3 regions of the Lentzea roselyniae genome follow, and region 2 is predicted to be linked to each of the others. Evidence: riboswitches for the same ligand, from Rfam matches in the RefSeq annotation. Region 2 holds a riboswitch; each other region holds the start of a gene.
What was found. A riboswitch is a leader RNA that binds a small molecule or an ion and turns the genes downstream of it on or off. The one in region 2 is predicted to bind glycine.
Positions count from the first base shown of each region.

Region 1: another riboswitch for glycine. It lies ahead of gcvT (glycine cleavage system aminomethyltransferase GcvT); the one in region 2 lies ahead of gcvH (glycine cleavage system protein GcvH).
Region 3: another riboswitch for glycine. It lies ahead of gcvP (aminomethyl-transferring glycine dehydrogenase); the one in region 2 lies ahead of gcvH (glycine cleavage system protein GcvH).

Region 1 is NZ_BAABBE010000029.1:43,521-48,197, forward strand. It holds gene glyA (serine hydroxymethyltransferase) at 57-1,322, opposite strand; gene gcvT (glycine cleavage system aminomethyltransferase GcvT) at 1,336-2,430, opposite strand; glycine riboswitch at 2,530-2,614, opposite strand; glycine riboswitch at 2,616-2,718, opposite strand; gene ABFX45_RS36420 (DUF3817 domain-containing protein) at 2,764-3,066, opposite strand; gene ABFX45_RS36425 (hypothetical protein) at 3,081-3,437, opposite strand; gene ABFX45_RS36430 (transcriptional regulator) at 3,773-4,267, opposite strand; gene ABFX45_RS36435 (hypothetical protein) at 4,432-4,629, opposite strand.
Region 2 is NZ_BAABBE010000005.1:272,221-276,897, forward strand. It holds gene ald (alanine dehydrogenase) at 1-770, opposite strand, end outside; gene ABFX45_RS11200 (alpha-L-fucosidase) at 874-3,117, opposite strand; glycine riboswitch at 3,255-3,347, shown strand; gene gcvH (glycine cleavage system protein GcvH) at 3,412-3,792, shown strand; gene ABFX45_RS11210 (L-serine ammonia-lyase) at 3,823-4,677, shown strand, end outside.
Region 3 is NZ_BAABBE010000013.1:154,728-159,404, forward strand. It holds gene ABFX45_RS24085 (MerR family transcriptional regulator) at 1-296, shown strand, start outside; gene ABFX45_RS24090 (Clp protease N-terminal domain-containing protein) at 376-1,326, shown strand; glycine riboswitch at 1,383-1,478, shown strand; gene gcvP (aminomethyl-transferring glycine dehydrogenase) at 1,638-4,529, shown strand; gene ABFX45_RS24100 (hypothetical protein) at 4,575-4,677, opposite strand, start outside.

The DNA of each region.
Region 1 (4,677 bases), on a different contig from region 2:
CGGAACACAAAAGGGGCGCCCGCCGGAATTCCGGCGGGCGCCCCTTCACGTGTGGATCAGAGCGTCGGGTACAGCGGGTGCTTGGCGGCCAGCACCTCGACGCGGGCACGCAGCTCGTCGAGCGCGGCACCCGGCTTCAGGGCCTCCGCGATCACGTCGGCGACCTCGGTGAAGTCCACCTCGCCGAAACCGCGGGTCGCGAGCGCCGGCGTACCGATCCGCAGGCCGGAGGTGACCATCGGCGGGCGCGGGTCGTTCGGGACGGCGTTGCGGTTGACCGTGATGCCGATCTGGTGCAGCACGTCCTCGGCCTGCTTGCCGTCGAGCTCGGAGTTCACCAGGTCGACCAGCACCAGGTGGACGTCCGTGCCGCCGGTCAGCACCTTCACGCCCGCGGCCGCGACGTCCGGCTGCGACAGGCGCTCGGCGAGGATCTTCGAGCCCTCCAGCGTGCGGCGCTGGCGGTCGGCGAACTCCGGCGAGGCGGCGTGCTTGAACGCCACGGCCTTGGCCGCGATCACGTGCTCCAGCGGACCACCCTGCTGGCCGGGGAAGACCGCCGAGTTGATCTTCTTGGCGATGTCCGCCTCGTTCGACAGGATCACGCCACCACGAGGACCGCCGAGGGTCTTGTGCGTGGTCGTCGTCGTCACGTGCGCGTGCGGGACGGGCGACGGGTGCAGGCCCGCGGCCACCAGGCCGGCGAAGTGCGCCATGTCGACCATCAGGTAGGCCTCGACCGAGTCGGCGATGCGGCGGAACTCGGCGAAGTCCAGCTGGCGCGGGTAGGCGGACCAGCCGGCGACGATCAGCTTCGGGCGGTGCTCCTGGGCGAGGCGCTCGACCTCGGCCATGTCGACGCGGCCGTCGGAGTCGGAAACGTGGTACGGCACGACGTTGTAGAGCTTGCCGGAGAAGTTGATGCGCATGCCGTGCGTCAGGTGGCCGCCGTGCGCGAGGTCCAGGCCCAGGATCGTGTCGCCGGGCTGCAGCAGCGCGAACATCGCGGCCGCGTTGGCCTGCGCGCCCGAGTGCGGCTGGACGTTGGCGAAACCGGCGCCGAACAACGACTTGATGCGCTCGATGGCGAGGCGCTCCACGACGTCGACGTGCTCGCAGCCACCGTAGTAGCGGCGGCCGGGGTAGCCTTCCGCGTACTTGTTGGTCAGCACCGAGCCCTGCGCCTGCAGCACCGACACGGGCGTGAAGTTCTCCGAGGCGATCATCTCGAGAGTGCCCTGCTGGCGCGCCAGCTCGGCCGCAACGGCCTGCGCGACCTCGGGGTCGTACTCCGCGAGGGAGGCGTTGAACTGGTCGGACATCTGGAAGATCTCCCTACTTGGCACGCTTGTAGAACGGAAGTGCGACGACCTCGACCGGCTGCTTCTTGCCGCGGACGTCCACCAGCAGTTGGGTGCCGGGCTCGGCACTCGCCTTCGTCACGTAGGCCATGGCGACGGAGTAGCCGAGGGTCGGGGACAGCGCGCCCGACGTCACCTCGCCCACGACCTCGTCGCCGTTCAGCACCGCGTAACCGTGCCGCGGGGCGCGGCGCTCCGGCGTCTTCAGTCCGACCAGGACCGAGTCCACCCCGGACTCGGCGACCTTCGTCAGCGCGTCGCGGCCGACGAAGTCGCCCGGCTTGTCGAGCTTCACGACGCGGCCGAGGTTCGCGTGGTACGGAGTGAGAGAAGTCGTGAGTTCGTTGCCGTACAACGGCATCCCGGCCTCGAGACGCAACGTGTCGCGGCAGCCGAGGCCACACGGCTTGAGCTCGTGCGCGGCACCGGCCTCCAGCAGCGCGTTCCAGACGGCGGGAGCGTCCGCGGGTGCCAGGAAGAGCTCGAAGCCCTCCTCGCCCGTGTAGCCGGTGCGGGCCAGCAGCGCGTCGACGCCGGCGACCTTCGACGGGTAGGACGCGTAGTACTTGACCGTCGAGAGGTCGGTGCCGGTCAGCCCGGCGAGGATCTCGACCGACTTCGGGCCCTGGATCGCGATCAACGCGTAGTCGGTGGACTTGTCCGTGACCACGGTGTCGAAACCGGCGGCGCGCTCGACGAGCGCCTCGGCCACCACCGAGGCGTTGGAGGCGTTCGCGACGACCATGAACTCCTCGTCGCCGAGGCGGTACACGATCAGGTCGTCGATCACGCCGCCGTCGGCCTGGGTGATCATCGTGTAGCGCGCCTTGCCGACCGCCAGCGCCGAGATGTGGCCGACGAGCGCGTGGTCGAGCGCCTCGCCCGCCTGGGCTCCGGTCAGCACGATCTCACCCATGTGCGTGAGGTCGAACAGGCCCGCGGTGGTGCGCACGGCGTGGTGCTCGGCGAGCTCGCTCGAGTAGCGCAGCGGCATCCGCCAGCCCGCGAAGTCGGTGAACATCGCGCCGAGCTGCTCGTGCTCGGCGTTCAGAGGCGTGAGGCGGGACATCAGAACGCTCCTCCAGGGTGCGCCGAAGAGCCGGACGAGGCCGGCTGAGGCAACAGAAGAATGACACGGTCCATCGGAGACTCCTCTTCCAGAGCAGCCTCCCCCTCTGTCATGAGCCTGAGAGCTTCACCACCGGAGTGGCTTGCACCGTGGGCGAGGCGCTGGCGCCTGCTTTCCAGAGTTGCCTTCGTCGCGCGGTACCTGTGCCTGAGAGATTCCGGGGAGGAGTTGCTCCTTCGGCGCCTTCCGGAGATCGAACTCTGGAGAGGTCTCTTCCGCGCGACATCGACGGCCGTGTTCAGTTGGTAGCCCCAGACGCTAGCAGGCCAAACGTCACAGCGGCACGCCCTGCGCCGTCTTCTCGACCACCTTGCGCTCGGCCCAGAACGACAGGAACGGGATCGTGCCGGCGACCAGCACGAGAGCGGTGCCCTTGATCGACCAGCGCAGCTTCAACGCCAGGTCGACGGAAATCACCAGGTAGATGGCGTAGAGGAAGCCGTGGACGGGGCCGACGACCTTCATCATCCCGCCCATGTCCGCGGCGTACTTGAGCACCATGGCCACGACCAGCAGCAACAGGAAGACACCGACCACGTAAGCCATGACCCTGAACCGGGTCAACGCACCCTTCATCTGCCCGCCTTCGCTCAACGACCGTCCCGCGCGTTGAGGTCCGCGAGCATGCGGTTGTAGGCCGCGAGCTCCGCGTCTTCTTCGTCGTCGAAGTGCTCGACAGGCGCGGGTTTGACGGCGTCAACCGTAGTCACCGGCCGTGGAGCGGGCGCAACCGGCTCCGGTGCGGAGAGAGGCTCGTCACGGCGCTGGCGCGCCAGGCGGCGGAAGCGCCACACCATGAAGAGCGGGAAGACGCCGAAGAGCGGCCACTGGAGCACGTAACCGAGGTTCTGGAACGTGCCGCTGGCGGACTCGAAACGCTGCCACTGCCAGTACGCGAGTCCGCAACAGGCGATCAGTGCGATCAGGCAACCAAGGCCGATCAACACTCGCTGAGGTGTAAGGAGGCCGCGCACGGCCTCCAGACTACTTGGGTAGGGCTCCCGCCTCCGAGAGCCTGCCCTCGAATCACTTGGGTGAGGCCTCCACCGGGAGGCCGACCCGTTCAGGGATCCGCTCGAGGTAGGGGCCTCCGCATCAGGATCAGGAGGCCGACCCGTACAAGGATCCACTCGAGGTAGAGGCCTCCTCGTCAGGAGGCCGAACCGGTTGGGGGTCCGGGGGCTTGCCCCCGGCTGGGGTGTGGGGGCTCGGCCCCCACAAGGCACCGTAGAACGAACTCCCGCGAGCGCGTTCCGCGAGCACACCTCTCCCGATCTTCGTTCTACGCCACGCCGTCCCGGCGCTGCCTCTGCAGACGTGCGACACACCAGGCCGCGGCAGAGCCACGGCGGAGGTGCTGGAGAACCGTCATCGGTCCCAGGCGCCTCCCGAGGTCGGCAGGGGTCAGGCCCGCCGCGCGGTAGTCGAGCGCGCGCTGGTCCAACGGGCTGATGCCCGCGTCCCACCACTGCTCGGCCTCGCTGACGTCACCTACCAGCTGCCAGTAGCTCGCTGCGGCGGCGAGCAACGCCTCGGGTGCCTCCGGCGCCCGCTTGCGCATCGCGGCCACGTAGGCCGGATCCGCCGAGTCGACCTTGACCAAGCCACGCGACCCGCCCTTGCTGCCTCCCCGCTGCACGGGGATGCCGGGCGCCGAGGGGGGAGCCTCCGCGAGCCACGCGTTCTTGATCCGGTTCACCTCCTGCATCTCTGCGTCATCAGACCGTTCAGCCGCCCACTGCTTCAACAGCTCGTGGACCCCGGAGTCCTCGACCATCCATGCCTCCTCGTCGGTCGGGGATCGGCCATTGCAGCGGAAGGTATTCGGTAGGTCTGACAATCGCCAGACCCTGAATCGCCAGAACACCCGTTACCAGTGCGTGATTGGCCTCATTCCACCCATCCGGTCCAACGTGAACGGTCGAGGATCACCCTGAGTCACTAGCTGATCGGGGTCGCCGTCCCGAAGAGGCTCCTGATGAAGGTGATGATCGACTCCGCGCCCTGACGCAGCCAGCCGAGGACCTGCTGGACCGCGCCTGCGGACTCCTCGGGCCGGGTGATCAGGAGGAACAGCACCAGCGCGACGGCCGCCAGCACTAGCACCTTCTTGAGGTTCACAGGTACCTCTCCGTCCATGTCGCTCACAGATGAGGCGGCGGACCGCCCGTGTCACCCGACATGGTC
Region 2 (4,677 bases):
TCGGCGACCAGCGCGTTCGAGACCAGCTTCGGGGCGGCGGCACCCGGCACGAGCACGGCGCCGATGACCAGGTCGGCCTCGCGGACGGCCTGTTCCACGGAGAACGCGTTGGACGCCAGCGTGCGCAGGCGGCCCTGGAACTGGGCGTCGATCTGGCGCAGGCGGTCGACGTTGGTGTCGAGGATCTGCACGTCCGCGCCCATGCCGACGGCGATGGTGGCGGCGTTGACGCCCGCCACGCCGCCGCCGATCACGACCACGCGGGCAGGGGCGACGCCGGGGACGCCACCGGGCAGCACGCCGCGGCCACCGGACGGCTTCATCAGGGAGAACGCGCCGACCTGCGGGGCCAGGCGGCCCGCAACCTCGGACATCGGGGCGAGCAGCGGCAGCGCGCGGTTCGGCAGCTGCACGGTCTCGTAGGCGATGGCCGTGGTGCCGGAGGCCAGCAGAGCCTCGGTCAGCGGCTTGTCGGCGGCGAGGTGCAGGTACGTGAAGAGGGTCTGGCCGGCGCGGAGGCGGGGGTACTCCTCGGCGATCGGCTCCTTGACCTTGAGGACCATGTCGCCTTCCGCCCACACGTCGTCGGCGGAAGCGAGGATCTTGGCGCCCGCGGCGAGGTACTCCTCGTCGGTGATCGCGGAACCCAGACCGGCGCCCTGCTCGACGAACACGTCGTGGCCGCGGCTGGTCAGCTCGTGAGCACCCGCCGGCGTGAGGGCGACGCGGTACTCGTGGTTCTTGATCTCGCGGGGAACTGCGATCCGCACGATGACTCCTCCGTTCGGCTGGCCTCTGTCTCACAATGTGAGGCAGCCCGAAGGTCATGTCATCGTGCGGATCGCACTATCCGGTCACTGTCGGGTTGTTCTACTAGGACAAAGCCACCTTGAACACCCATGCGTGCCGGCCAACGCCCGCAGGCACGTCCACCACGAGTTTCCCGCCCGATCGGGTCCATTTCAGGGGCCTGTCATGCCCCAGCAACGTCACCCTGTCGCCGTCCTTGATCGGTACTGGAGCGTCGACCACGAGCTGTGAGCCAGGCTGGGCCAACGAGGTGATGTAGAACGCCTCGTTCGGCTTCACCGTGAACCGCAGCGAACCCTGCTGGGCCATGCGCGACCAGTACGTCGTGCCGTAGATCGACTCGCCGTTGGTCTTCAGCCACGCGCCCGTCTCGCGGAGGCGCTGCTGCATGATCTCCGGGATCGAACCGTCCGCCCGCGGTCCGATGTCCAGCAGGAAGTTGCCGTTCTTCGACGTCGTGTCGACGAGCGTGTCGACCACCTCGTCCGCGGTCATGTACATCGAGTCCGGTGTCGCCCGGTTCCACCCGTACGAACGCGGATCGAGGCCACGTGATGCCTCCCACTTCTTCACCACGGTGTTCGGGTACGTCGCGTACTCCGGCGTCGTGTAGTCGTGGGTCGGGATGCCGCACCTGTCGTCGACGGTCACGTCCTTCGGCACAGCCCGGTTCTTGGCCTTGTTGAAGTAGTCGGCCAGCACCCGCCGCGAGTCGTTCGCACCGCCGATGTCGCACCAGATGACGTCGGGGTCGTACCCGTCGACCAGTTCGGTCATCTGAGGTGCCTGGTAGTCCTTCACGAAGTCCCGCCCGGCCTGGTAGCCGGTGTAGGGCTCGGGTGCGCCGGTCCACGGGTTGCGGGGCGCGTGACCCGACCACGGGTTGTCCGGGTTGAACCACTCGGGCATCGAGAAGTAGAGCCCGTTCTTCATCCCCGGCGTGTACTTCCGTGACGCGTCGAACAGCTCCTTCACCAGGTCACGGCGAGGACCGAGGTCGACGGAGTCACGTCCGGACACCTTCGAGTCCCACAACGCGAAGCCCTCGTGGTGCTTCGAGGTGAGCACGTAGTACTTCGCCCCGGCCTCCTCGAACAGCCGGACCCATTCGCGCGGGTCGAACTTCGCCGCGGTGAACTGCGGGATGAACTGGTCGTACGCGAAGTCCATCCCGTACGTCGCCGCGTGGTACGGGTTCACGGCGTTGTTCGGGTTCTGCATCCACTGCCAGTACCACTCCGCGTACTGCTCACCCGGCGGCGACCACGCGGGCACCGAGTACAGGCCCCAGTGGATGAAGATCCCGAACTTGGCGTCGTCGAACCAGTACGGCGACTCGTGGGTGCCCAACGACGCGTCAGTCGCCTGGTAGTCCGCTACGCCCAGGGTGAACTTGGCCTTCTGCGAGGCGGAAACACGACCGGAAGTCGCGATGACCTTCCCGTCGAAGGTGCCGGTCCGGTAGGCGTGGATGCCGATCCGCACCCGCGCCTCCTCTCCTGGCGCGAGCCGCTTCACCGACGCGGGCGCGAGCGTCACCACGCCGAGGCCTTCTGCGCGCACCCGGATGTTCGACATCCACTGGTCGCCGAGGTTCACGACGGTGGCCTCGATCGTCTGGCCACCCAGCCGCGGCAGCTTGTTCGTGCTGCGCGCGGACCGGACCGCGAGCACCTCTCCCTTGCCCGCCGGCTGCAGCGACAGGGCGAACACGTGCAACGACGACTTGCCCTCGACCGCCGGGTTCGTCACGGGCAGCGTGAGGCCGACGGCGTCCTTCGACGGATCTGTCCACACCTGACCGGTGCCGATCGACACCGGGTGCTGGTCGGTCCCGCCGGGGGAGTACCGGTAGGGCGCGGAGATCGGACCACTGCCCGAGTACCAGTCAGGTCCGGTGAGCGCGGCGGCGCTGGTCGAACCGTCCGCGTAGTGCACGGTCGCGGTGCCTCCCGCAGCGCCGTAGGACGACTCCACGAGGAAGTGCGCGGTCAGGTAGCGGCCGCTGGGTAGGTCGATCCGCTGGCCGAGTGAGACCGCGTTGTTGTTCTTCGACTGTGTGCTGCCCGGGAACAGATAGGGCACGCCATCGGCTGTGACCTGCCCGGACGGGAGTGCTTCCGCAGGGAAGGCGTAACCGGAGCCGTCGAAGTTCCCGGTCCGGTCCGCGGCTGTGTCGATGCCGTCGTTGTTGAAGTGGGAGTCGATCGGAACAGGGATGGGTTGAGGGACGTCCGCTGCGCTCGCGGTGGAGACCGAGGCGGTCAGAAGCGAGGCGAGCAGAGCGACGGTGAGCGCTGTCCTCATGAAACCTCCGATGTCTGGGTTTCAATCTGTGGTAGCGCTTTCCCGGCTGTCAACCATCTCGCGTTGACACTTGGCAGCGGACGCACATAGCGTTCGCGCCGAGAACTGAAGACCGGCCGCGGTGCCCGTGAGGCACCAGAACCCGAGTGGGAGAGACCTCGACGAGCGAGTCGGGGCGCCGAAGGGGCAAGCTCCCGCACACTCTCAGGCAGCAAGACCGCTCGGGGTAGGCAACTCTGCACGGCGGAGGGGGCGCAAGTTTCCTGACCGAGCCGTGAAGCCAGAGGAGTCGCCGTGGAGTTCCCCGAGAACCTGCTCTACACCGTCGAGCACGAGTGGGTCGACTGGACGCCGGGTACCCAGGAACCGTTGACCTGCGGAATCACCGAGTACGCCGCGGACGCCCTCGGTGACATCGTCTTCGTTCAGCTCCCCGAGGTCGGCGCGAAGGTCGTCTCGAACGAGGCGTGCGGTGAGCTCGAGTCCACCAAGTCGGTCAGCGACCTGTTCTCGCCCGTCACCGGTGAGGTGATCGAGGTCAACAGCGCGGTCGTGGACGACCCGGCGATCATCAACAACGAGCCGTACGGCGCCGGCTGGTTGTTCAAGGTGCGCGTCGAGTCGGCGGAGAACCTGCTCACGGCTGCCAAGTACGCCGAGCTCACCAAAGACTGACTGCAGACCACCACCGCGAAGGACTGATCAGTGGCGATCAGCGTTTTCGACCTTTTCTCCGTCGGCATCGGGCCGTCCAGCTCCCACACGGTCGGCCCGATGCGCGCGGCGGCGATGTTCGTCGAGAAGCTCGGGGCACGGGTGTCCGAAGTGGACCGCGTGCACGTCGAGCTGTTCGGCTCGCTCGGCGCGACCGGGCACGGTCACGGCAGCCCGAAGGCCGTCTTCCTCGGCCTTGAAGGCAATCTGCCGGAAGAAGTCGACCCGGCGATCGCGGCCGTCCGCGTCGAGGAGATCGTCGCGAGTGGACGCCTGAAGCTCGGTGGCACGCACGAGATCGGCTTCGTGCACGACCGCGACCTCGTCATGCACCGCCGCAAGTCGCTTCCGTTGCACCCCAACGGGATGAGCTTCGAGGCCTACAAGGGCGAGGAGTCGGTCGAGCAGGCCGTCTACTACTCGATCGGCGGCGGGTTCGTCGTCGACGAGAACGCGAGCGGCACCGACCGGATCAAGCCGGACACCACCCCGCTGCCGCATCCCTTCCTGACCGGCGACCAGCTGCTCGCGCGCACCCGTGAGACCGGCCTGTCGATCAGCGAGATCATGATGGCCAACGAGCTGTCGTGGCGGTCGGAAGAGGAAGTGCGCCGAGGACTTCTGCACATCTGGCAGGTGATGCAGGAGTGCGTGGAACGCGGCTGCAACGAGCACGGCGTCCTGCCAGGCGGCCTCAAGGTCCGCCGCCGCGCCGCCGAGATGCGCAAGCGGCTGGAGGGCGAGCACTTCGCCACCGACCCGCTGCGGGTCATGGACTGGGTGACGCTCTTCGCGTTGGCCGTCAACGAGGAGAACGCGGCGGGCGGCCGTGTCGTCACCGCGCCG
Region 3 (4,677 bases), on a different contig from region 2:
CGCTGCAGAACATCAGGGTCGCGGTCGACCACCTGCGCCGCCGCGGCGTGCAGGACCTGGCGAAGATCACGTTGTTCTCCGACGGCACGACCGTCTACGAGTGCACCTCGCCTGAGGAGGTCGTCGACCTGCTGCAGGGCGGCCAAGGCGTGTTCGGCATCGCGGTCTCCGGCGCCATGCGGGAGATCAGCGGCACGATCCACGAGTTCCCGGCCGAACGTGCGGACGGCGTCGAGATCGCTCCCATGACGGAGGACGAGCTGGCGCGTCGCCGCCGGGAGCGCGCGACCGGCTGAGAGACCGTGGCCGACCGGCTGTCCCTCGTGGCCAGTCGGCAGCAGCGTCGCGATCGTGCCGCTCTCTAGCGTTGAGCGCATGATCTGCACACCCTCCTATCAGGTCGTGAACGTGCTGGCCGCCGCGGTGCAGCGAGCGTCCCGGCTGGAGTTCGGCCTCGTCGGCACCGAGAACCTGTTGATCGCACTGGCGGACACGATCGGCCCCGGCCGCAGACTGGGTGTGAAGTCGGTTCGGGCACAGGCGATGGCCAGGAGCTGGACCGGTGACGACGGTGGCGCCTGTGAGGCTGATCCCGGCGTGGCCGCACTGATGCGCACAGCCCACGACCGCGCCGGTGCCGAGCCCGCGTTGCCGGTCAGCCGGGCGTTGGACGAGTGCTTGCGTGCGGCGATCGCCGAGGCCGGCGACGGTGTGCTGACCACGACGCATCTCTCGGTGGCGTTGCTGTCGCTGGAGTACGGACGCGCCGCCGAACTGTTCACCGTCCTGCGTGTGGATGTCGAGGCCACGGTCGAAGCAGTGCGGAAAGCCGCGGAACCGGAAGAGGCTCCCGCCGTGCGACTGCTGCGCAAGGCCGGGGCGTTGGAGGGTGACACCGGTGGCGGTTACGTGCGCTGGCTGATCCGGTTTGTCGCCCGCAGCCAGGGTCTGGGCGGACCGGTGCTGACCGTGGTGCGGAACGAGGCGACGAGGCTCGCGGTGGCCGCCGGGCGTCAGGAAGCCACGGCTGCGGACCTGGTGGCGGCGGTGCTGACGGTCGACGACCAGCTGACGGCCGCCGGGCAGTGGTTGCGGCCGGAGTTCGAGTCCGGTGGGGCGGCGGCGCTGCGGGCGGCAGGAGTGGACCCGGCCGCGTTGCCGGCCGCGTCCGGTGCCGGGGTCGAGCGGTTCGTCGAGGGCGCGAAGCTCGTCGCGGCGCAGCGCGGGGACGACGTGGTGGGCACCTCGCACCTGCTGGTGGCGGTGCGCGAGGACCTGCTCGACCCGGTCGGCAGGGTGCTGCGCGATCTCGCTGTTGAGACGTAGGTCGCGTCCCTGGGGACTAGGTGGGCCACCTGCGGGTATTCTTCGCGGGTAGTCGCTGAACTCAGGCGGGAGAGACCGGGCCTCGAACCCGGCGCCGAAGGAGCAAGTCCCTCCCCGGGAACCTCTCAGGCATCCAGGACCGCGTGAGCGAGACGCCTCTGGAAAGTGGACCGCTGAAGATCTTTTTGCGGTCCCGCCGACGGTGAAAGCCCTGGTTCGCGCCGGGGTGAACCTCTCAGGCGCCCCTCGGGGTACGGACAGAGCGGGGAGGGCACCAGGACACGTGTGCCCGCAGCCCCCGGAGGCGTTTGATGTCGCAGGACCGCATTCCGCTCGCCGCTCTCGAGCACGGCACCCCGTTCGCCGACCGCCACGTCGGTCCGCGCCCCGCCGAACTCGCGCGCATCCTCGACGTCATCGGCGTCGGGTCGCTGGAGGAGCTGGCGCAGCGCGCGGTGCCTTCGTCCATTCACGAGCGCGACCTCGTGCTGGACCTGCCCGCCCCGGCCACCGAGACCGAGGCGCTCGCCGAGCTGCGTGAGCTCGCGTCCCAGAACCGGCCGATGACGCAGATGATCGGTCTCGGCTACTACGACACCGTCACGCCGGGCGTGATCCTGCGCAACGTGCTGGAGTCGCCCGCCTGGTACACCGCGTACACGCCGTACCAGCCGGAGATCTCGCAGGGCCGCCTCGAGGCGCTGCTGAACTTCCAGACCATGGTCGGCGACCTGACCGGCCTGCCGGTGGCGAACGCGTCCATGCTGGACGAGTCGACCGCCGCCGCCGAGGCGATGACGCTGGTGCGCCGCGCCGGTCGGTCCAAGTCGAACAAGTTCGTCGTGGACGCCGACACGCTGCCGCAGACGCTCGCCGTCATCGAGACGCGCGCCGAGCCGCTGGGCATCGAGATCGTCGTCGCCGACCTGTCGCAGGGCATCGAGGGCCTCGGCCTGGGCGGTGACTTCTTCGGTGTGCTGCTCTCGTACCCCGGCGCGTCTGGTGTGGTGCGCGACCAGGCCGGCCTGGTCGAGGAGATCCACGCCGCCGGTGCGCAGGCCGTGGTCGCCGCCGACCTCCTCGCGCTGACGCTGCTGCGCGCGCCGGGCGAGATCGGCGCGGACGTCGTCATCGGCACCACCCAGCGCTTCGGTGTGCCGATCGGGTTCGGTGGCCCGCACGCCGGTTACATGGCCGTCCGGTCCGGGCTGGAGCGTCAGCTGCCCGGCCGTCTCGTCGGTGTCTCCGTCGACGCCGACGGCTCGCTGGCCTACCGCCTCGCGCTGCAGACGCGCGAGCAGCACATCCGCCGCGAGAAGGCCACGTCGAACATCTGCACCGCGCAGGTGCTGCTGGCCGTGATCGCCTCCATGTACGCCGTCTACCACGGTCCCGAGGGCCTGCGCGCCATCGCGACCCGTGTGCACCGCATGGCCACCGTGCTCGCCACGGGCCTGTGCGAGGCCGGTCTGGACGTCGTGCACGGCGAGTTCTTCGACACCGTCCAGGTGCGCGTCGAGGGTCAGGCCGCCCGGATCGTCGAGAAGGCGCGCGAGGCAGGCATCAACCTGCGCCAGGTCGACGCCGACGTCGTGGCGATCGCCTGCGACGAGAAGACCACGCGGGCGCACGTCGTCGCTGTGTGGGAAGCCTTCGGGGTCACCGGGTCCGATGTGGACGCCATCGACGCCGACACCGCGGACGGCATCCCGGCAGACCTTCGCCGCACGTCCGACTACCTGACGCATCCGGTCTTCCACGCGCACCGCTCCGAGACCGCGCTGCTGCGTTACCTGCGTGCGTTGTCGGACAAGGACGTCGCGCTCGACCGCAGCATGATCCCGCTCGGCTCCTGCACGATGAAGCTGAACGCCACCGCGGAGATGGAGTCCATCACGTGGCCGGAGTTCTCGACGCTGCACCCCTTCGCGCCCGTCGAGGACGCCGCAGGCCTGTTGAAGATCGTCTCTGACCTCGAGGCCTGGCTGGCCGAGCTCACCGGCTACGACGCGGTGTCCCTGCAGCCCAACGCCGGTTCGCAGGGCGAGTTCGCCGGTCTGCTGGCGATCCGTGCCTACCACCGCGCGAACGGCAACGCCGACCGCGACGTCTGCCTGATCCCGTCGTCGGCCCACGGCACCAACGCCGCGTCCGCCGTCATGGCCGGCATGCGCGTCGTCGTCGTGAAGTGCGACGACAAGGGCAACATCGACATGGGCCACCTGCGGGAGACCGTCGCGGAGCACGCGGACGACCTCGCCGCGATCATGATCACCTACCCGTCGACCCACGGCGTGTACGAGGACACGGTCCGCGAGGTGTGCGGCCTGGTCCACGACGCGGGCGGCCAGGTGTACGTCGACGGCGCGAACCTCAACGCCCTCATCGGCCTCGCGCGTTACGGCAAGTTCGGCTCGGATGTCTCGCACCTGAACCTGCACAAGACGTTCTGCATCCCGCACGGCGGTGGTGGCCCCGGCGTCGGCCCGATCGGCGTCCGCTCCCACCTCGCCCCGTTCCTGCCGAACCACCCGCTGCAGCCCACCGCGGGCCCGGCGACGGGTGTCGGCCCGATCAGCGCCGCCCCGTGGGGTTCCGCGTCGATCCTGCCGATCTCGTGGGCCTACGTGCGCATGATGGGCGGCGACGGCCTGCGCCGCGCCACCCTGACCGCCGTGGCCGCCGCCAACTACGTCGCGCGCCGCCTCGACGAGCACTACCCGGTCCTCTACACCGGTGAGGGCGGCTTCGTGGCCCACGAGTGCATCCTGGACCTGCGCCCGATCACCAAGGCCACCGGCGTGACGGTCGACGACGTCGCCAAGCGCCTCGCCGACTACGGCCTGCACGCCCCGACGATGTCGTTCCCCGTCGCCGGCACGCTGATGGTCGAGCCCACCGAGTCCGAGGACCTGGCCGAGATCGACAGGTTCATCGACGCCATGATCGCCATCAAGCGCGAGATCGACCGCGTCGGCGCCGGCGAGTGGCCCGTCGAGGACAACCCGCTGCGCAACGCCCCGCACACCGCGGCCTGCGTGACCGTCGGCGAGTGGAACCACCCGTACACCCGCGAGGAGGCCGTCCACCCGGCCGGTACTTCTGCTCCGAAGATCTGGCCGCCGGTCCGCCGCATCGACGGCGCGAAGGGCGACCGCAACCTGGTCTGCTCCTGCCCGCCGCTCTCGGCGTACGGCAGCTGATCCGGTCTGGTGAAAGGGGCGCACTCGGGGGTGCGCCCCTTTTTCCTATGCGCCGGAAGGGCAGGCGGGGTCGCCGCAGTCCTCGTCCACGCTGAGGCCGGGCTTGGTCAGGTCGTGCTCGAACGCGTAGTGGAAGCACTCCGGGTGC